Linked DNA regions of Cohnella abietis. Each later gene encodes a partner of the first gene's protein in a complex. Links are inferred from orthologs where the notes say so. Each region holds a gene or a part of one and is shown on either strand. Other genes may lie near its edges. The genes, in order: secY and secG.

Region 1 (10,453 bases):
GAAGTTGACTTGAGAGCGAACAAAACGGAAATTAAACAAGCTATTGAACAGATCTTCAAAGTGAAGGTCACTAATGTTAATACGCTTAGAATGCCTGCTAAGCCTAAACGCTATGGCAAGCACAGCGGTTACACATCTGAGTGGAAAAAAGCAATCGTGCAGCTTTCTGCAGATAGCAAGCCACTTGAGTACTTCGAATCCTCTGTATAATAAGTCTCTAAAGTAAGGAGGGAATCCAATTGCCAGTCAAAAAGTTTAATCCGACCACGGCAAGCCGTCGTCAAATGACGATTGCAACGTTTGAAGAAATTACAGCAACAGAGCCGGAGAAATCCTTGCTTGCGCCATTATTCAAACGTGCTGGTCGTAATAACCAAGGTAAAATCACTGTTCGTCATCACGGCGGCGGACACAAGCGTAAATACCGGATCATCGATTTCAAGCGCACGAAGGACGGCATTCCCGGCCGCGTGGCTACAATTGAATACGATCCTAACCGTACGTCTTACATCGCCTTGATCAACTATGCAGACGGTGAAAAGACTTACATTATCGCACCAAAAGGTCTTAAAGTTGGTGACGTAATTACTTCAGGTCCTACTTCCGACATTAAAGTTGGAAATGCTCTTCCGTTGGAGAACATTCCAGTAGGTACAGTTATCCACAACATTGAACTTAAACCAGGCAAAGGCGGCCAAATGGTACGCGCTGCAGGAACAAGTGCACAATTGCTGGGTAAAGAAGAATCCTATGTAACAATCCGTTTGACTTCTGGTGAGATTCGTCGCATTCTCAAAACTTGCCGTGCAACTATCGGTACAGTTGGTAACCAGGATCACGAGTTGCTTAACATTGGTAAAGCTGGACGTAACCGCTGGTTAGGCAAACGCCCAACTGTACGTGGTGTTGTTATGAACCCGAACGATCACCCACACGGTGGTGGTGAAGGCCGCGCGCCAATCGGACGCAAATCCCCGCTTTCTCCATGGGGCAAGCCTACGCTTGGTTACAAAACTCGCAAAAAGAAGAAAGCTTCGAGCAAATACATCGTTCGTCGCCGCACCAAGTAAGAACTATCGTCTAGCGGCGTGAACGGCAAACTCTCAAGCCGCGTTGAAGGGAGGAGCATTCCATGGGTCGCAGTTTGAAAAAAGGTCCTTTCATTGATGGTTATCTGCTGAAAAAAGTGGATGAGCTATCTGGTACGAATAAGAAAGTGGTCATCAAAACGTGGTCTCGTCGTTCGACGATTTTCCCACAATTCGTGGGTCTAACGTTCGCAGTTTATGACGGACGTAAGCATGTGCCGGTATACGTGTCTGAAGACATGGTCGGTCACAAGCTAGGTGAATTTGCGCCGACGCGCACGTTCAAAGGTCATTCCGACGATGATAAAAAAACGGGTAAGCGATAATTTTAACCCTACGAAGTGCGATTATGTAAGTGCGCCTCAGGCGTCATGAAATAATCGGCACGAGACGTAACGTAAGGGAGGAGGTACTCCGATGTCTCAGCAAGCCAAAGCTCATGTGAATAACATTCGCATACCGGCTCGTAAAGTCCGCCTGGTCGTTGACCTGATTCGCGGTAAAAAAGTCGGCGATGCTGTTGCTATCTTGCGTCATACGCCGCGTTCGGCATCTCCGGTTTTGGAGAAGCTATTGAACTCTGCTATCGCAAACGCTGAACACAACTACCAGCTTGACGTGAACAAATTGTTCATATCCGAAGCCTTCGTTAATGAAGGTCCAACGATGAAACGATTCCAACCACGTTCACAGGGCCGTGCGTTCAGCATCTTCAAACGATCCAGCCATATTACACTGGTCGTATCCGAAAAATAAGGAGGGACAACGTGTGGGTCAAAAAGTAAATCCCGTCGGTTTTCGTATCGGCGTCATCCGTGATTGGGAATCCAAATGGTACGCTGGTAATAAGGATTTCGGCACGCTTCTAATCGAAGATGTCAAAATTCGCGAATTCCTTAAGAAGAAACTTAAAGACGCTGCTGTTTCCAAAATCGAAATCGAACGTGCGGCTAGCCGCGTTAACGTTACGATTCACACTGCTAAGCCGGGTATCGTTATCGGTAAAGGTGGAGCAGAAGTTGAAGTTCTTCGTGCTCAATTGACGAAAATTTCAAACGGCAAGAAAGTACACATTAACATCTCCGAGATCAAAAATCCGGAATTGGACGCTATCCTAGTTGCCGAGAGCATCGCGCAACAATTGGAACGCCGCGTATCCTTCCGCCGCGCGATGAAACAAGCTATGCAACGTACGCAACGCGCAGGTGCGAAAGGTATCAAAACAGCCGTAAGTGGTCGTCTGGGCGGAGCAGAAATCGCTCGTCAAGAAGGCTACAGCGAAGGAACAGTGCCATTGCACACACTCCGCGCTGATATCGATTACGGAACGGCAGAAGCTCATACTACTTATGGCCGCATCGGCGTAAAAGTATGGATCTACCGTGGCGAAGTCCTTCCGGCAAAGAAAAGAGCTGCTGAGGAAGGAGGCAACTGATCATGTTGGTCCCTAAACGCGTTAAACACCGCAAAGAACACCGCGGTAAAATGAAAGGCCGTGCAAAAGGCGGTACAGAAGTGCATTTCGGCGAATTCGGCTTGCAGGCTATGGAACCTTCTTGGGTGACTAACCGTCAAATCGAGGCTGCTCGGATTGCCATGACTCGTTATATCAAACGGGGCGGAAAAGTTTGGATCAAAATTTTCCCTTCGAAACCTATTACTCAAAAGCCTCTTGAGGTACGGATGGGTAGCGGTAAAGGTAACGTAGAAGCGTGGGTTGCTGTTGTTAAGCCGGGCAAAATCTTGTTCGAGCTTGCAGGAGTATCCGAGGAGATAGCACGTGAAGCGATGCGTCTTGCAGCTCACAAGTTGCCTATTAAGACGAAGTTTGTGAAACGTGAAGAACTGGGTGGTGAAGCAAATGAAAGCCAGTGAATTTCGCAACCTGACATCGGCGGAACTTGAACAGAAGGTAGCCGGCTTCAAGGATGAGCTGTTCAACCTCCGCTTCCAATTGGCTACTGGCCAACTGGATAATCCGCATCGCTTAGGCGACCTGCGGAAAGAAATTGCTCGGGCCAAAACTATTTTGCGCGAGCGTGAACTCGGCATTAGTTAATAACCTAGCAATAACCGACGATGAATCAAGCGGGCTTACCGCTAACACGGGTTATCGTCCGGAAGACCCTGAGATTGATTCCGGGAAGGAGGATTACCATGAGCGAACGCAATAACAATCGCAAAGTGCAGATTGGTAAAGTCGTCAGCGACAAAATGGACAAAACGATTGTGGTGGCAGTTGAAACTTACAAAAAGCACAGCTTGTACCACAAACGGATTAAATACACTAAGAAGTTCAAAGCGCATGATGAGAATAACGATGCAAAAATCGGCGACACCGTGAGAATCATGGAGACCCGCCCGTTGTCGAAAGACAAAAGCTGGCGTATGGTCGACATCGTTGAAAAAGGCGTATTAGCCTAAGCGACTCACCTGTGACTGAAAGGAGGACCTTGCGATGATTCAACCGTTTACGCGCCTACGGGTTGCCGACAACTCCGGCGCGAAAGAATTGATGTGTATCCGCGTACTTGGCGGTACAGGACGCCGTGTTGGACATATCGGTGATATGATCGTATGTTCCGTTAAACAAGCAACACCAGGCGGCGTTGTCAAAAAAGGTGACGTAGTCAAGTGTGTTATCGTTCGTACAAAACGTTCGGTACGCCGTAAAGACGGATCCTACATCGCGTTCGATGAGAACGCGGCAGTAATTGTTAAAGAAGATAAGAGTCCGCGTGGTACCCGGATCTTTGGACCGGTTGCTCGTGAACTTCGCGATCGCGATTTCATGAAAATCATTTCCCTGGCACCGGAAGTTCTTTAATACTCCGGAAAGCACCGATGGAGAAACACTCAAGGAGGTGTACCCATGCCCCGTCTGAAAAAAGTGCTTCAATCGCACAATAATAAACTGCACGTGAAAAAAGACGATAACATTATCGTCATCTCGGGCAAAGACAAAGGCAAGAAAGGCCGCATTATCGCTGCGTATCCGCGCGAGAACCGTGTGCTTGTCGAGGGCGTAAACATGGTGAAACGCCATACTCGTCCGAACCCAGCGAATCAACAAGGCGGTATCATCGAGCGCGAAGCACCGATTCACGTGTCGAACGTGATGCATATCGATCCTAAAAGCGGCAAACCAACTCGCGTTGGTTCCAAAGTTCTAGAAAACGGCACTAAAATCCGGATCGCTAAGCGCTCTGGAGAATCGATCGACTAAACGCAGTCAGAACGGAAAGGAGGTCACTGTGACTCATGGCAACAAGAATGAAGGAACGCTTTCTGAATGAAATTACTCCTGCTCTAATGCAGAAGTTCAACTACAAGTCAGTCATGCAGGTGCCTAAGGTCGAAAAGATCGTAATCAACATGGGTGTCGGCGAAGCAGTCTCTAATTCCAAAATTATGGACTTTGCTGTAGAAGACATGCAGAAGATTGCTGGTCAAAAGCCTGTAATCACTCGCTCCAAGAAATCAATCGCAGGCTTCCGCCTTCGTGAGAACTTGCCAATCGGTGTTAAAGTAACACTGCGCGGCGAACGTATGTATTACTTCTTGGATAAATTGTTCAACATTTCACTTCCTCGTGTACGTGACTTCCGCGGTATATCGACCAAATCGTTCGATGGACGCGGTAACTACACACTAGGTTTGAAAGAGCAATTGATCTTCCCGGAAATCGAGTATGATAAGATTGATAAAGTTCGCGGGATGGATATCGTCATCGTAACAACGGCACAATCGGACGAAGAAGCGCGTGAGCTGCTCACCCAATTGGGTATGCCGTTTGCGAAGTGACGCCAATCCGGCCAAATTAGCAAAGGTTCCTAATGGAGGTGTGAAAGCAAGTGGCAAAAACGTCGATGAAAGTCAAGCAACAGCGTACGCCGAAGTTTAAAGTACAGGCTTACACGCGTTGCGAGCGTTGCGGACGTCCGCATTCCGTTTTGCAAAAATTCAAGATCTGTCGGATCTGTTTCCGTGAATTGGCACATAAAGGCCAGATTCCTGGCGTCAAAAAAGCGAGCTGGTAATCAGCCTAGTTCGGGAAGGAGGTTTACCCCATGGTTATGTCTGATCCTATTGCAGATATGTTGACACGAATTCGTAACGCGAATCTCGTTCGTCATGAGTCGGTGGAATTGCCTGCGTCTACTGTGAAGAAGCAAATTGCTGAAATCCTGAAGCGTGAAGGTTTTATCCGCGACACTGAATATGTGGAAGATAACAAGCAAGGCTTGATTCGTATTTTCTTGAAATACGGCCCTAGCAACGAGCGTGTTATCACGGGTCTTAAACGTATTAGCAAACCAGGTTTGCGCGTTTATACTAAATCCACTGAAGTACCGCGTGTGTTGGGTGGCCTCGGCATCGCGATCATTTCTACATCTAAAGGCATCATCACCGATAAGGAAGCCCGTCAAGGGAAGTCCGGCGGAGAAGTGCTTTGCTACGTTTGGTAATTTAACTGTCACACGATTGGAGGTGTACCTATGTCCCGTATTGGACGCAAACCGATTCAGGTGCCTAACGGCGTGAACGTGAACCTGGACAACAACGTAATTACGGTTAAAGGTCCTAAAGGAACATTATCACGTGCTTTGCACGCTGATATGAAAGTTTCCTTTGAGTCCGATGTCATTACTGTTGAACGTCCTTCCGATAACAAGCTTCACCGCTCGCTGCACGGCACGACTCGCAGCGTAGTTGCCAACATGGTTAGTGGCGTAACTGAAGGTTACATCAAGAACCTTGATCTGGTAGGTGTAGGTTACCGTGCTAGTAAATCTGGCGATAAGCTAGTATTGAACGTTGGTTACTCTCACCCGGTTGAAATTTTACCGGAAAGCGGCATTGAATTCGAAGTGCCGGCACAAAACAAAATCATCGTTAAAGGCATCGACAAAGAACTTGTCGGCGTAACTGCAGCGAAAATTCGTTCCGTTCGTGAGCCTGAGCCTTACAAAGGTAAAGGTATCAAGTACGAAAACGAGCGCATCCTTCGTAAAGAAGGTAAAGCAGGTAAGAAGAAGTAATGAAGTAAGTTGCGGGTGGTATAAAGCTGCCTAGATGCAACGTGAAGGGAGTGAACCTTTCGGATGATTACAAAAAGCGATAAAAATAAAGCTCGTCTGAAGCGTCACCTTCGGGTACGTAAGAAAATCAGCGGCACAAACGAACGTCCACGTCTTTCCGTGTTCCGTTCATCCAAGCACATCTATGCTCAACTGATTGATGACGTTAAAGGCATTACGCTTGCTAGCGCATCTACAATTGACAAAGAGCTTGCTGGTGTTGGTAACGGTGGTAACGTTGAGTCTGCACGTAAAGTGGGCGAACTCGTTGCAAAACGCGCTATAGAAAAAGGATACGCTAGCGTCGTGTTTGATCGTGGCGGCTATCTGTATCATGGACGTATTCAAGCACTGGCTGACGCAGCTCGCGAAGCCGGATTACAGTTTTAATTCAATTTTTGACACAAGGAGGTAAACGACTTGCGTGTAGATCCGAATACATTGGAACTGACCGAAAAAATGGTTCAAATCAATCGTGTCTCCAAAGTCGTCAAAGGCGGACGTCGCTTTAGTTTCAGCGCACTCGTCGTTGTCGGAGACGGCAAAGGCTGGGTTGGCGCGGGAATTGGTAAAGCTTCAGAAGTTCCAGACGCAATCCGTAAGGGCGTCGATGACGCTAAGAAAAATCTTGTTTTCGTTCCACTCGTTGGAACAACAATTCCACATGCTGTTACGGGAAGTTTCGGCGCCGGCAAAGTGCTGCTGAAACCAGCATCAGAAGGTACGGGCGTTATCGCGGGCGGTCCTGTCCGCGCAGTGCTCGAACTAGCTGGAGTCGGCGATATTTTGACGAAATCGCTGGGTTCCTCCAACTCCATTAACATGGTCAATGCGACGTTGGAAGGTTTATCCCGCCTCAAACGCGCCGAAGACGTAGCGAAACTGCGCGGTAAAACCGTAGCAGAGCTATTCCGTTAAGGAGGGGAAACAGATGGCACAGCTTCACATTACCCTCGTTCGTAGCTTGATTGGTCGTCCTGAGAATCAACGTCAAACGGTGAAAACTCTTGGACTCGGTAAGCTGCATACGTCAGTTGTAAGAGAAGATAATGTCGCAACTCGCGGCATGATCAACACGGTCAGTCATTTGATCGAAGTTAAAGAAGTTTAAGATATTAAGCATAACTCTCAAGGAGGTGCGACGTACGATGAAATTGCATGAGCTATCTCCAAACGAAGGCTCGACGGCCACCCGGAAACGGAGAGGTCGCGGAGCTGGTAGTGGTCTCGGCAAAACTTCAGGTCGCGGACACAAAGGGCAAAACGCTCGTTCCGGTGGCGGTGTTCGTCCCGGATTCGAGGGTGGTCAAAACCCATTGTACCGTCGGGTACCGAAGCGCGGATTTAACAATGATCGTTTTGCAACAGTCTTCGCGATTGTCAATCTTGATCAGCTGAACCGTTTTGAAGCTGGTACAGAAGTGACACCAGAATTGCTGCTAAATGAGGGCATTCTCAAAAATCCAAAAGACGGAATTAAAATTCTGGGCAATGGCGATCTGAACGTGCAGCTGACTGTAAAAGCTCATAAGTTCTCTCAGCATGCAGCAGAAAAAATTCAGGCCGCCGGCGGTAAAACCGAGGTGATCTAATGTTTGCGACCGTCACTAACATTTGGAAAGTCGAGGACCTTCGCAAGAGGATCCTGTTTACCCTTTTCATCCTGTTGATTTACCGGATCGGTTCCTTTATTCCGGTGCCGAACATTAACAAGGACGTTCTTACGGCGGCCGACCAACAGGGCACTGACCTGTTCGGCCTTCTGAACACGTTCTCTGGCGGTGCATTGTTTAACTTCTCCATTTTCGCTCTGGGGATTACTCCTTACATTACAGCCTCGATTATCGTTCAACTCCTTTCCATGGATGTCATTCCGAAGTTTTCGGAATGGCAGAAGGAAGGCGAGAACGGTAAACGTAAGCTGGCACAGATTACTCGTTACGGAACGATAATCTTGGGATTAATCCAAGCCTTTGCAACGGCTATCGGTTTTAACAGGATGTATAACCACGATATGGTCATTGATGCAAATACGGCAACATATCTTATGATTGCAATTGTTTTGACTGCTGGTACCGCGTTCCTTATGTGGCTTGGTGAACAAATCAATGAAAAGGGTATCGGTAACGGTATCTCAATCTTGATTTTTGCGGCAATTGTTGCCTCTATACCGAAGCATGCACGCGATATCTACGCTCATCAATTCACGGATTCAAGTCAATTGTTCCTTAATATCGTTACGATAGTCCTGATCTTGATAGTAGTTGTACTGCTAATCGCAGGTGTAATCTTCATCCAGCAGGGTGTGCGTAAAATTCCGGTTCAATACGCTAAACGAGTTGTCGGACAGAAAATGTACGGCGGTCAATCCACTCACATTCCACTGAAGGTGAATGGAGCAGGTGTTATCCCGGTAATCTTCGCTGTATCTCTCTTGATGTTCCCGATTACAATTGCACAGTTCTGGGCTAACCACGATTGGGCACAATGGATTATCAAGAATATGTATTATACACAGCCTTTAGGTATGGTATTGTACATTCTCTTGATTATCGGTTTCACTTTCTTCTACACGTTCGTTCAATTCAACCCGCAGCAGCTTGCGGATAATATGAAGAAGAATGGCGGATATATTCCAGGTATTCGTCCTGGTAAGCCGACAGAGGGCTTCTTGATGCGCGTAATAACGCGTATTACGTTAGCTGGTGCGGTGTTCCTAGCGATTATCTCGGTTATTCCCGTGTTCTTTGGATCATTGGCTGGGTTACCAGACTCAGTTAAATTGGGCGGTACTTCACTCTTGATCGTCATCGGGGTTGCACTCGAAACGATGAAACAAATCGAGAGCCAATTGATCAAACGTCACTACAAAGGTTTTATCAATAAATAACTAACGAGACGGACAGGAGGAACAGCAATGAACATCTTGTTTATGGGGCCTCCTGGCGCCGGCAAAGGAACGCAGGCAGAACGGATCGTCGAGCAATTCGGCATTCCGCACATCTCAACCGGTGATGCGTTTCGTCTAGCCATCAAGCAAGGCACGCCGATCGGAAAGAAGGCCAAGGAGTTTATCGACCAAGGTCTTCTCGTTCCCGATGAAGTGACTAACGGCATCGTTCGCGAGCGCCTAGCGGAATCGGATTGCGCCAACGGGTTTCTGTTGGACGGGTTTCCGCGGACGCTAGCGCAAGCCGAAGCACTTGACGGCATGTTAGCTGATATGGATCGCAAGATCGACCATGTCATCAACCTGAAGGTAGAGGCTAGCTTCTTGCTGCCTCGCATTACAGGAAGAAGGATTTGCAGAACTTGCGGAACGACGTATCACACTATTTTCAACCCGCCTAAGCAGGAAGGTATCTGTGATAAAGACGGGGGAGAGCTGTACCAGCGTCCTGATGATACGGAAGAAAAGGTGGCTACTCGTCTTGAAGAGTATTCTAACAAGACAGCTCCTCTTCTGACTTATTACGGCGGCAAAGGTTCGCTCCGTGAAGTAGACGGGGAGAAGGACATCGACAAGGTTACGACCGAGATCGCTTCCCTTCTCAGAGGGTAATCGGCCATGATCGTAATCAAGTCTGAAAGACAGTTGAACTTGATGCGTGAGGCGGGCCGGATTGTGGCTGAGGCTCATCGCCTGATGAAACAGGCGGTGGTTCCTGGTGTCACAACTGCTGAATTGGATCGCATTTGCGAAACATTCATTCTTAGCCAAGGCGCTGTTCCCTCTTTCAAGGGTTATAACGGTTTTCCGGCCAGCATATGTGCTTCAACGAATGAGGAGCTCGTTCACGGGTTCCCAAGTTCGCGGAAGCTTATAGAAGGCGACATCATCAGCATCGATATCGGCGCACAGTACCAAGGATTTCACGGCGATTCTGCTTGGACTTACGGTGTCGGACAAATTTCCGATGAAGCACAGCGCCTTCTGGAAGTTACCGAAGCTTCGCTTTATGCGGGGCTGGAGCTGGTTCGTCCGGATGTGAGGCTGTATACCGTATCACACGGCATTCAGAAAGTGATCGAAGAGTCGGGCTTCTCGGTAGTCAGGGAATATGTCGGTCATGGCGTAGGAGCTGATCTGCATGAGGAACCGCAAATCCCGAATTATGGTGTTCCTGATCGCGGACCGCGATTGAAACCAGGGATGACACTCGCGATCGAACCGATGGTCATTGTGGGAGAACGTTACGTGAAGACTTTGTCTGATAATTGGACAGTCGTCACGGTGGACGGATCGCTGTGCGCGCATTTCGAGCATACGATTGCCGTAACCGA
Region 2 (10,417 bases), 5.5 Mb from region 1 along the record:
TCCGGATATGGGCAGACAGGGAGCTATGCGCGCAAGGGAGCCTTCGATGTGACCATTCAGGCAATCAGCGGATTGATGAGTGTGACAGGAGAAGAGCAGGGTGAGCCAGTTAAATGCGGCGTGCCTGTGGCGGATTTCTCCGCAGGGTTATATGCTGCTTACTCTGTGCTAGCGGCTTACATCCAATCGGAGAAAAGCGGACAGGGCGCCTACATTGATTGCTCCATGCTAGGTAGTGTGCTAGGGATATCGGCGCTACAGACAAGCGAGTACTTTGGTAATCAGGTTGCACCTAAAAGACTGGGGAGTGCTCATCCACGGAATGCCCCATATCAGGGCTTTCAGGGGAGTGATAAGCCTTTTGTAGTGGCTGCGGGTAACGATAAGCTTTGGCGCGAGGTGTGCCAGGCCGTTCAGCTGCCTGAATTATTTGAAGATGAACGTTTCTTCAGTCAATCGCAGCGGGCAGCCAATCAGAAGGAGCTTGCTAGCCTCCTACAGCAGCAGTTCAGTAAAAAAACAGCGGCGCAATGGCTGGAGGAGCTTGACCGGCGAGGTGTGCCCTGTGCACCTATTAATAATTATGAAGATATTCTTCATGATCCGCTTGTCAGCGAGTCTGGTTTGCTGCATGAGCTTGCTTTACCTAATCAAACATCTACGACGACAGTTGGTTTTCCAGTCAAGCTATCCGGGTTCCAATTTGATATTTATCGCAGTCCTCCACTGAAGGGCGAGCATTCAGAAGAAATATTGCAGGAATGGGGCGTGAATGAGAATGGGAAGAAGACAAAATGAACAGCTGAAATTCGGTGTGCTACTTAATAGCACAGGAATGCATCTGGGTGCCTGGAAGCGGGAAGCTGCTAAACCAGAGCAAGCTTTGGAGCAAAGCTATTTGCGTCACTTGGCTGAATGGGCGGAGCGGGGTAAGTTTGATTTTATTTTTCTAGCGGATTCATTGTTCTATATGGTAGATCGTCCTGCTATTACGAGTGCGGCCGTTCGTCTGGAGCCCTATGTCATGCTATCTGCGCTATCTGTTTGGACGAATCGCATCGGTTTGGCAGCTACAGTATCTACTTCGTTTAACGAACCCTTCCATCTAGCAGAGTCTTTCGCCGAGTTGGACACGCTTAGTCAGGGGCGCGCCGCTTGGAATATTGTGACCTCGGTTAGTGATATGGAGGCGCAAAATTATAGTCGTGACAAGATTAACGAGCATAGCAAGCGCTACGAGGTAGCTGATGAATTTGTTGAGCTTGTAGGCAAGCTATGGGACAGTGTTGACCCGATTGAGCATAAGGGAGAGCATTTTTCAGTGTCGGGTGCATTGCCATACGCAGCTATTCCACAAGGGCGCCCTGTTTATATCCAAGCTGGCTCTTCCCCTGTTGGACAGATTTTTGCAGCTAAGCATGCCGAGGTTGTATTTACCCAGCTGAGTACGTTGAGTGAGGCAAAGCAATTTTATGCGAATGTAAAATCTGGTGTGGAGCGTGCAGGAAGAAATCCAGATGATCTGAAAATCCTCCCGGCGCTTGCTCCTATTCTAGGTGCCACTGTGGAGGAAGCCAAGCAGAAAGAAGATGAGCTACACTCGCTTGTCGATCCGCAAATTGGATTGCGTATGCTGTCATCGTTATTTAATCATGATCTATCCGTGTATCCGCTAGATGGACCTTTGCCAGCTATTGCGGAAACGAATGGGATTAAAAGTACGGTTAAAGTGATGGAAAGCCTTGGGATAAATGATGGATGGACGATTCGGCAGATCAGTCAGCGATTTGCGGGGACTCGCGGCAATCAATTGTTCGTCGGAACACCGCAGCAGCTAGCTGATCACATGCAGGAATGGTTTGAGGAGCGCGGCTGTGACGGGTTTAATCTTACGTTCCCTATCCTTCCTGATGGTCTGGAATATTTTGTAGAGCATGTTGTCCCAATTCTTCAGGAGCGGGGAATCTTCCGTGAGGATTACAGCGGTACGACATTGCGTGAGCATCTAGCGCAGTCCAAGGTAGAAGCCCAGAAGGCGACGGGGGGAAATCAAAATGACTAACGGCATTAAGCAGATGCATATCGGTGTTCGTTTCCAGCAAAGCCCGGCAAAGCCCGATGCTTTCCGCATCCTGCAGGAGCTGGCTGAAGAGGCTGAGAGCAGTAAGCTGGATTTCGTTACTTTTGCCGGACCTACAGAATCGTTAGGGCTCGTCTCTGCCCTAAGTGTGAGTACCCGCCATATTGGCCTCACTGCTACTATTCCTATAGGCTTCCATGAGCCTTATAATATTGCTCGCAAGCTAGCTTCACTTGATCATATCAGCAAAGGCAGAGTAGCTTGGAAGTGGGACATCGTACCAAGTGAAGTGTATGCAGCTAATTTTGCCCATATCCCTGTTCGCAGCACAGCGGAGACATATGAGCGAGCAGCCGAATTGCTAAATGTCGTTAAGGGCTTGTGGGATGCATGGGAAGAAGATGCGATCAAGAATGACAAGGTGTCCGGTGTATATGCCAATGGGCTTCAGATTCATGAGCTTCATCATAAAGGAGCATGGTTTAAGGTGAAGGGAGCCATTAATCTTCCGCGTCCGCCGCAGGGGAACCCTGTCCTGATCCATACAGCTTCCGATGCAGAAGATGTCGCCTTTGCAGCCGGCCATGCGGAAGTTGTGCTTCAAGGTAACCTCTCACTTAATGACGCTATTGAGCAATACAAGCGAATCAAGACGCTGGCTGAGCAAAGTGGCAGGAAGGCAAAGGATGTCATCGTCTTGCAGCAGGTGCAGGTTTCGGCAGAAGAGCAGGGGTTAACATCATCCTTACAGCAATGGTTTCAAGCTGGGGCTTGCGATGGGTTTGTCTTGCAGCTTGAAGATGATCAGCGCCAGATCCGTCAGATTCGGGAGCAGGTTATACCAGCCTTGCAGAGAAGTGGCCTGTTTCGCCTAGAGTATACCGGTAGCACGTTAAGGGAGCATCTTGGTCTGAGCAGACCCATTATTGCTGTTAAGCAATAACCAATTATCGGGGAAGATAGCTGCTTGGGTACTTTTCGGAGGATTCATTATTCCAAAATGCCATATAAAGAGGACAAAAACCCTCATCGTGAGAATGCGTTCTTCAGTCTATAATAGAGAATAGAAGTCGATTTAAGATGGAACGGGCTTCCAAATAGATCTGATCCAATTATAGGGATGGTGGAATGAAATGAGTAAACCGCAAGTAGCCATACAATTATATTCCGTTCGTGATCGTAGTGAGAAGGACTTCCTAGGAACGATTAAGGAAATCGGGGAAATTGGTTACCGCAACGTTGAGCTGGCAGGTTATTATGGACATTCAGCTAAAGAGGTTCGCCAAGCGTTGTCCGATGCTGGACTCCATGCACCTTCTGCACATGTTGGACTTTCAGTAGGCGATTCTGCTATTTGGGATAATCTTAAGTCACAAGTAGAGTATGGCTTGGAGCTGGGCTTGAAGCGTTTTATCGTTCCTTATTACCCACTTGGAGAAAATCCTACATTGGATGCTGTGCACTCCATGGCAGATACGCTTGAGCAAGCTGCGAAGATCGTGAAAGAAGCGGGCTTGGATTTCGGTTATCATAACCATGCATTTGAGTTTCTACCAGTCGAAGGCAAGCTAGTTATTGATCACATTCTGGAACGCATTCCGGCTGAGCTCTTATTTGCTGAATTCGATCTAGGCTGGGTGAAGGTGGCTGGTCAAGATCCTGCAGCGTATGTGAAGAAATATGCAGGACGTGTTCCTGTCGTACATGCTAAGGATTTCAAAGCAGACGGCAAGGATACTGAAATCGGCAAAGGAACAGTTGACTGGGATGCTGCACTAGCTGCATGCGAATCAACTGGCGTGGAATACGTTATTATCGAGCAAGAGCAGTATGATATCTCGTCGCTGGAAAGCGCAAAGCTTAACTTCGCATGGTTTAAAGAGCGCGGCTGGCTGTAAGCTTAGCTTCTCAAATTTGGCTCCCTCTTGGTCTATACAGACTCGAGGGAGCTTTTTGGTTATTCTAAGGATATTAGCTTCAAGCGTACCCTTCTTGAATAGGCTTCAGCTAATTGTTAGTATAGGGAAATGATAGCTGGAAAAGGTGGTGTGATGATGGAAATTAGGCAGCTGAGAGTGGATGAGTTCGAGAGCCGTGTGGCACTATCTCAATTTGCATTTCAATATCAGGTAGCTCCTGAGCAGATGGAAGCTCGGAGATTAGCATTCCGTCCAGAGCACGATTGGGGCGCATTCGATGAGCAGGGTGCATTGATGTCAGCGCTATTGCTTAATCCTCTTGAAATCTGGGTGCAGGGCAAACAGTTCCAGATGGGCGGTGTAGCTGGGGTTGCGACTTGGCCGGAAGCAAGAAGACAAGGCTGTGTGAGCAAATTACTCGTTCATGCGCTGGAAACAATGAGGAATAACGGTCAAACCGTCAGCATGCTGCATCCGTTCGCCTTTTCTTTTTACCGTAAATATGGGTATGAGATGACATTGGAGTACAAGCAGTACAAGTTTGAACCGCATCAGCTTCCTTCTCGAACTGAGACTCCAGGTCAAATCAAGCGAATGACTGAGCCTAATATCGAGCTGTTAAATAGCATCTACACTGCCTATGCTTCACGTTTTAACGGACCCTTGGTTCGGACTCCAGAATGGTGGAAAGATAGGGTGCTGACCAAAACAGGACGATTTGCGGTTTATTATAGTGCAGATAATGTGCCTGAAGGCTATGTGTTCTATCATGTCGCGGACAAAAAGCTGGTCATTAACGAGTGGGTAAGCACGAATGAAGTGTCCCGAGTAGCCTTGTGGACGTACATTAGCAATCATGACTCGATGGTAACAGAGGTGATCATTAGCGTACCTATCGACGATCCACTGCCGTTCCTGTTGTCTGATCCGAGAATTAAGCAAGAGATCGTACCCTATTTCATGTCTCGTATTGTCGATGCACAAGGTTTTGTAGCGCAATATCCTTGGGCTGAGGGACTGCAGGAGGAAGAAGTCTTGCTGAGCCTAACCGACGCGCATGCTCCATGGAACAATGGAAGCTATCGGTTGGTGTGGACCGCTGAGGGGGCTGGACAGCTGGAAGCATTGGAGGATGGTGTATCTACAGCTGAAAAGGATGTAATCTCATGTGATATCCAGTCGTTGACGGCTATGCTGCTTGGCAACCGGAGACCGAGCTTCTTGCTGGAAGTCGGAAGAATAAGCGGCTCAGTGGAAAATGTGGCACGATTAGAGCGTCATATTCCGACAAAGACGACGTTCTTGATGGATTTTTTCTAAAAGGGATACACAGCAATTGGAAGGAATGGTTGTCAACACGCTAGGCGTTGTGATAAAATGAGAATACTGTTTTTGTATTCAATATCAGAAGTTTAAGGTTCGACATCCTTATCCTCATCTGATATCTCGATGCAAACGTATATAGCCGTCTGTAGATGGCTAAACCGTTTTACATGGGTAATTGGGAGGTGTAAGCGATGGACGTCGTTCTTAAAATAATCTTGGTTATCTTCTCATTAGGCCTAATTGCTGTTGTTTTGCTACAGCGTGGTAAAAGTGCTGGTTTGTCAGGCGCTATTACGGGTGGAGCTGAGCAATTATTCGGTAAACAGAAGGCACGCGGTCTTGACCTGTTCTTGCAGCGTCTGACTGTTGGTTTGGCGATTGGTTTCTTTATCCTTTCTTTGGTAGTCGCTTATTTCGTTAAAGCGGCTTAATTAACAACAGAGATCAGGCAGGAAGCGGTAGCTTCCTGCCTTTTTTTGTGTAAATGTGCATTGGATTGGGATGTTCATCCGATTGCCGAAGGCATAAAGTGTGTATACTATAGTAGGACGAGGTGATATGGATGCCGATGTGCACGGAGCAGGAGTTGCTCGATTTCATGCGGGAAACCGCTTATAAACCAATGACTTATAAAGAATTAGAGAAACATTTTGGCATAGAGGATGCATTTGAATTTAAGACATTCCTGAAGCTGTTGACCGAGATGGAGCAGGATGGAAAAATTCTACTAACCCGTACAGAACGCTATGGCGTTCCGGAACGGATGAATTTGCTGCGCGGTCGTATCCAAACCCATCCGAAGGGCTTTGCATTTCTAATCCCGGATGATAAGGAGCATCCCGACTTGTACATTCACGCGAATGACTTGAAGGGAACGATGAATGGGGATATTGTGCTTGCACGAGTATCCGCTAAGAACGAGAATGGCAAGCTTGAAGGCGAGATTGTTCGCATCATTAAACGGGCTGTGACGCAAGTCGTAGGTTTATTCCATAATCATGATAGCTATGGCTTCGTAGTGCCGGATGACAAACGCATTAACAAGGATATCTTTATCCGGGGCGAAGGCTTCAAGGGTGCGATAACAGGTCAGAAGGTTGTCGTTAATATTATTACATATCCAGAAGGACGCTCAGCTGCTGAAGGTGAGATCGTGGAAATTCTGGGGCATAAGGATGATCCAGGCGTCGATATTCTGAGTATTATCCGCAAGCATGGATTGCCGGAGAGCTTTCCTGGTGATGTGCTTGAGGAAGCGGACAAGGCTCCTGATACGATCACAGAAGATGAGATTGTACAGCAGGGTCGTCGTGATTTGCGTAGCAAGGTTATCGTTACGATAGATGGCGAGGACGCTAAAGATCTCGATGACGCAGTAAATGTAGAAGGCTTACCTAACGGTAACTACTTGCTAGGTGTGCATATTGCCGACGTTAGTTACTATGTGCGGGAGAAGTCTAAGCTGGATGAAGAAGCGTATAATCGGGGCTGCAGTGTGTACTTGGTTGACCGAGTTATTCCTATGCTCCCACATCGCTTATCCAATGGTATCTGCTCCTTGAATCCTCAGGTGGATCGGTTGACGATGTCCTGTGAGATGGAGTTCGAGCCAGGAACAATGAAGCTGGTTCGCCATGACATCTTCACAAGCGTCATTCGGACAAAGGAAAGAATGACCTACACGAATGTCCGTAAAATATTAAATGAAGAAGATCCGGAAGTAGCCGAGCGTTATGCGGATTTAGTCGATACATTTAAGCTCATGCAAGAGCTGGCTATGGGTCTTCGCGGAAACCGGATGAAGCGGGGCGCAATCGACTTCGAATTCCAAGAAGCTAAAGTGATTGTCGATCCTCAGGGCAAGCCAGTTGAGATTGTTAAAAGAGAACGTTCAATTGCCGAGCAGATTATCGAAGAATTCATGCTTGTGGCAAATGAGACGGTCGCTGAGCATTTCCATTGGCTGAAGGTTCCTTTCATCTACCGGATCCATGAAGAGCCTTCTAATGAAAAGCTGATGACTTTCATGCAGTTTGCAGGTAACTTCGGTTACGCCGTTCGGGGTAAAGGCAATACCGTTCACCCTCGCGCGCTACAAACTTTATTGGAAGAAATACAGGGAACTAAGGAAGAGACCGTTCTTAGCACGATGATGCTGAGATCGATGAAGCAAGCTAAGTATGATGCCGAAAGCTTGGGCCATTTTGGCTTGGCAGCGGAATATTACTCTCATTTTACTTCGCCGATTCGTCGTTATCCCGATCTTGCTATTCATCGCGTAATGCGTGAGGTGCTTGAGAACGGTGGCACTTTGCCGGACAATCGTTACGATTCGCTTAATGCCCGTATGCCGGACATTGCTTCGCAATCTTCGGAACGCGAGCGTGTAGCGGTAGATGCAGAACGCGATACCGAGAAGCTGAAAAAGGCTGAGTTCATGCTCGATAAGATCGGTGAAGAATTTACCGGAATTATTAGTGGTGTGACTAGCTTCGGAATGTTCATCGAGCTGGAAAATACGGTCGAAGGCCTCATTCGTCTAAGTGATCTGACGGACGATTATTATCATTTCCATGAGTTGCATATGGCTTTGATTGGCGAGCGTACGTCGAAGATTTACCGGATTGGCGATGAGGTGAAAATTCGTGTAGCTCGGGTTAACATGAGCGATCATACAATCGATTTTGAGATGATGGATATGAAATCGCGTAGTGGAAGCCGTGTGAGCTTCGTAGATGCACGCGGACCGGGTGGCTTCGATCGGAAGCGTAAGAAGCGCAATGCTGCTGGCAAGTTTGCCGGTATTGGCGGCGGCTCCGGTGGTGGTCACAATCGCGGCGGACGCGGTGGCGATAGGCCTAGTGGCAAAGGTGAAAGAAGCGGTAGCGGTCGACCTGGCCAAGCCAATCAACAGGGTGGACAACCTGGCCGAGTTAGACATGCAGATGAAAGCATCATCATTAATGATGCATCGCAGGCGCAGGCTGACGATAGAACTAGAAGCAAGCGCAAGAGGAAGCCGGGTGCACATAAAGAGAATCTGGAAGCACGGGGTTCTGTTGAGCAGATTCAAGTGTCTCCCACTCCAGTGGTATCTCCGGACTCGGCGGGCCATGCAGGTGGACGTCCTCCTAGACGTAAGGACGGAAACGGTTCTAATACAAGCTCTAATGCTGGGTCTAATGCAGGTCCTAACGCTGGTTCTGGAACCGCTTCGAAGGAAACGGTATCCAACGGCTCCTCAACATCGAACGGATCTTCGGTATCCAGTGGTACTTCAGCGCCTAATGGCAATTCAGTATCACTTGGAGCGAGACCGAATAACTCAAATGGTTCGCAAGGATCAAACGGTTCAAGCAGCTTGTTCCCTGCAAAGCGTGGCAAGCTAGATATGTGGGGACTACCTCGCTCCGGCAATTATCCGAAAAACGCGGATGATGGCACGGACGGTACGAAGCCACCACGTAAGGGTGGCGGCGGTGGTGGAGGACGGGTTAACCGCGCTCCTAAGCCTTTCACTAAAGCGGAAGCATCCGTTCCGAAGCCAAGTGGAGACAAGCCAAGAAGAAATAAAAAGCCTAAGCCAGAAGTTAAAGAATAAGCCAAATGGAGCCTTCCGGAGATCAATTCTGGGAGGCTCTTCTGCCGAAGTATAGATCGATGACAATACTGCGGATATCATTTTACAAACTTCGCCGTATCTTATAGGATAGTACTTAGTGTGTACGGAGATTTTGGGGAGGCAGATAGGTATGAAAAAGCTATATCACGTGCTCGGAGCGAAGCAATTCGCGAAGGAAGAGCTGGAGCAGCTGTTCGATGAAGCGCAAGCAATGGAAGGAATTGTTGCGCGCGGCGGGGATAGACGGCATGAAGGAAGAATTATGACGACTTTATTCTTCGAGGCTAGCACAAGAACACGGCTTTCGTTCGAATCAGCGATGCATCGGCTCGGCGGTAGTGTTATCGGTACGGAAAATGCAGCGCAATTTTCTTCCGCGATAAAGGGAGAGACGCTTGAGGATACGATTCGAATCATTAGCGGCTACAGCGATGTTTTCGTTATGCGGCATACTGAAATTGGTGCGGCGCAGCGTGCTGCGAAGGTATCGGGCATTCCGGTTATCAATGCAGGGGACGGCGCGGGTGAGCATCCTACTCAGGCTCTGCTTGATGCATACACGATTCGCAAGGAGTTTGGCAAGATCGATGGGCTTAAGATTGCGATGGTTGGAGATTTGGCGTATGGACGTACGGTGCACTCATTGAGTTATATTTTAGCTAATTATCAGGATGTTATGATTTATTATATCTCTCCAGACAATGTGCGGATTCCAGACAACGTGAAGAAGTACTTGGATGAGAAGGGAATTCGCTATCAGGAAACGAATGACCTAGATTCAGTTGCGGGCACAATAGATGTGCTATACCAAACCCGGATTCAGAAGGAGCGTTTCCCGTCTCTCGAGGAGTATGAGAAGGCTTCTGGTCAATTCATTGTTGATGCAGAGCTGTTGTCTCGTATGCGCAAAGACACCATTGTTCTTCATCCTCTACCTCGCGCAGGAGAGATCACGGAGGAAGTCGATTCTGATCCTCGCGCCGCCTATTTCCGCCAAGCTGTGAATGGTCTATACATCCGAATGGCTCTAATCGACAGATGTATAACTCAATCTCAGGGTAAATAGGATAAAGCTGGAGTCTCTTCTGTTGATGGCGTGGGTGGGCACGTGCTATAATGAATGTCCGGCGGGCTTTAGGCTCATGCCATTAACGGATTGGACAGGTAAAGGTGGTGAAGGAAAATGGGTAAGAAAGACCAGTACGATAAGCCGTTAGCTCAGAATAAGAAGGCGTCCCATGATTACTTCATCGAGGACACCTATGAAGCCGGAATGGTGCTTACCGGCACGGAGATTAAGTCCCTAAGGACTGGCCGCGCGAATCTAAGCGATTCCTTCGCTACGATACGTAATGGTGAGATTTTTCTCCATAACATGCATATTAGTCCCTTCGAGCAGGGGAATCGTAACAATCCAGGCGATCCGTCTCGCGCTCGTAAGCTTCTTCTTCACAAGAGTCAGATTCATAA

Evidence for each region.
Region 2: the proteins of secY (region 1) and secG are in contact, whole or in part, in a crystal structure (PDB 5AWW), measured with the Thermus thermophilus proteins. The link is inferred for Cohnella abietis from one-to-one orthologs. Residues at the interface, in WP_096411648.1 of Thermus thermophilus: Leu14, Gln16, Arg17, Phe20, Ile34, Pro35, Pro37, Ile72, Arg108, Arg109, Asn112, Gln113, Arg116, Ile117, Ile120, Pro145, Gly146, Trp147, Phe152, Phe155, Val156, Val159, Thr160, Val162, Ala163, Gly164, Ala166, Leu167, Trp170, Glu173; in WP_223903268.1 of Thermus thermophilus: Tyr5, Ile9, Tyr12, Leu13, Ala16, Leu19, Val20, Val23, Leu24, Gln26, Glu27, Pro28, Gln30, Gly31, Ala32, Asp34, Leu35, Met36, Gly37, Gly38, Ser39, Ala40, Asp41, Leu42, Phe43, Ala45, Arg46, Val48, Tyr53, Thr56.

The regions. Positions count from the first base shown.
Region 1 is NZ_AP019400.1:6,121,147-6,131,599, reverse strand. The notes cover bases 6,923-9,909. They hold secY (preprotein translocase subunit SecY), read left to right. Parts: upstream 6,923-7,760; coding sequence 7,761-9,059; downstream 9,060-9,909. Other genes in these bases: map (type I methionyl aminopeptidase), read left to right, coding at 9,738-9,909; KCTCHS21_RS26825 (adenylate kinase), read left to right, coding at 9,087-9,731; rplO (50S ribosomal protein L15), read left to right, coding at 7,318-7,761; rpmD (50S ribosomal protein L30), read left to right, coding at 7,101-7,280; rpsE (30S ribosomal protein S5), read left to right, coding at 6,923-7,087. In the rest of the region: rplW (50S ribosomal protein L23), read left to right, coding at 1-210; rplB (50S ribosomal protein L2), read left to right, coding at 240-1,070; rpsS (30S ribosomal protein S19), read left to right, coding at 1,133-1,414; rplV (50S ribosomal protein L22), read left to right, coding at 1,506-1,844; rpsC (30S ribosomal protein S3), read left to right, coding at 1,858-2,523; rplP (50S ribosomal protein L16), read left to right, coding at 2,526-2,963; rpmC (50S ribosomal protein L29), read left to right, coding at 2,950-3,147; rpsQ (30S ribosomal protein S17), read left to right, coding at 3,246-3,512; rplN (50S ribosomal protein L14), read left to right, coding at 3,547-3,915; rplX (50S ribosomal protein L24), read left to right, coding at 3,961-4,314; rplE (50S ribosomal protein L5), read left to right, coding at 4,350-4,892; KCTCHS21_RS26865 (type Z 30S ribosomal protein S14), read left to right, coding at 4,943-5,128; rpsH (30S ribosomal protein S8), read left to right, coding at 5,159-5,557; rplF (50S ribosomal protein L6), read left to right, coding at 5,588-6,130; rplR (50S ribosomal protein L18), read left to right, coding at 6,194-6,559; more of rpsE, read left to right, coding at 6,590-6,922; more of map, read left to right, coding at 9,910-10,453. UniProt on the Bacillus subtilis protein: The central subunit of the protein translocation channel SecYEG. Consists of two halves formed by TMs 1-5 and 6-10.
Region 2 is NZ_AP019400.1:633,455-643,871, forward strand. What follows is about bases 4,186-7,136. They hold secG (preprotein translocase subunit SecG), read left to right. Parts: upstream 4,186-5,516; coding sequence 5,517-5,756; downstream 5,757-7,136. Other genes in these bases: KCTCHS21_RS02745 (GNAT family N-acetyltransferase), read left to right, coding at 4,186-5,319; rnr (ribonuclease R), read left to right, coding at 5,894-7,136. Outside these bases: KCTCHS21_RS02725 (CaiB/BaiF CoA transferase family protein), read left to right, coding at 1-798; KCTCHS21_RS02730 (LLM class flavin-dependent oxidoreductase), read left to right, coding at 779-2,062; KCTCHS21_RS02735 (LLM class flavin-dependent oxidoreductase), read left to right, coding at 2,055-3,023; KCTCHS21_RS02740 (sugar phosphate isomerase/epimerase family protein), read left to right, coding at 3,214-3,978; more of KCTCHS21_RS02745, read left to right, coding at 4,108-4,185; more of rnr, read left to right, coding at 7,137-8,926; pyrB (aspartate carbamoyltransferase), read left to right, coding at 9,078-10,013; SsrA-binding protein SmpB, read left to right, coding at 10,131-10,417. UniProt on the Bacillus subtilis protein: Involved in protein export. Participates in an early event of protein translocation.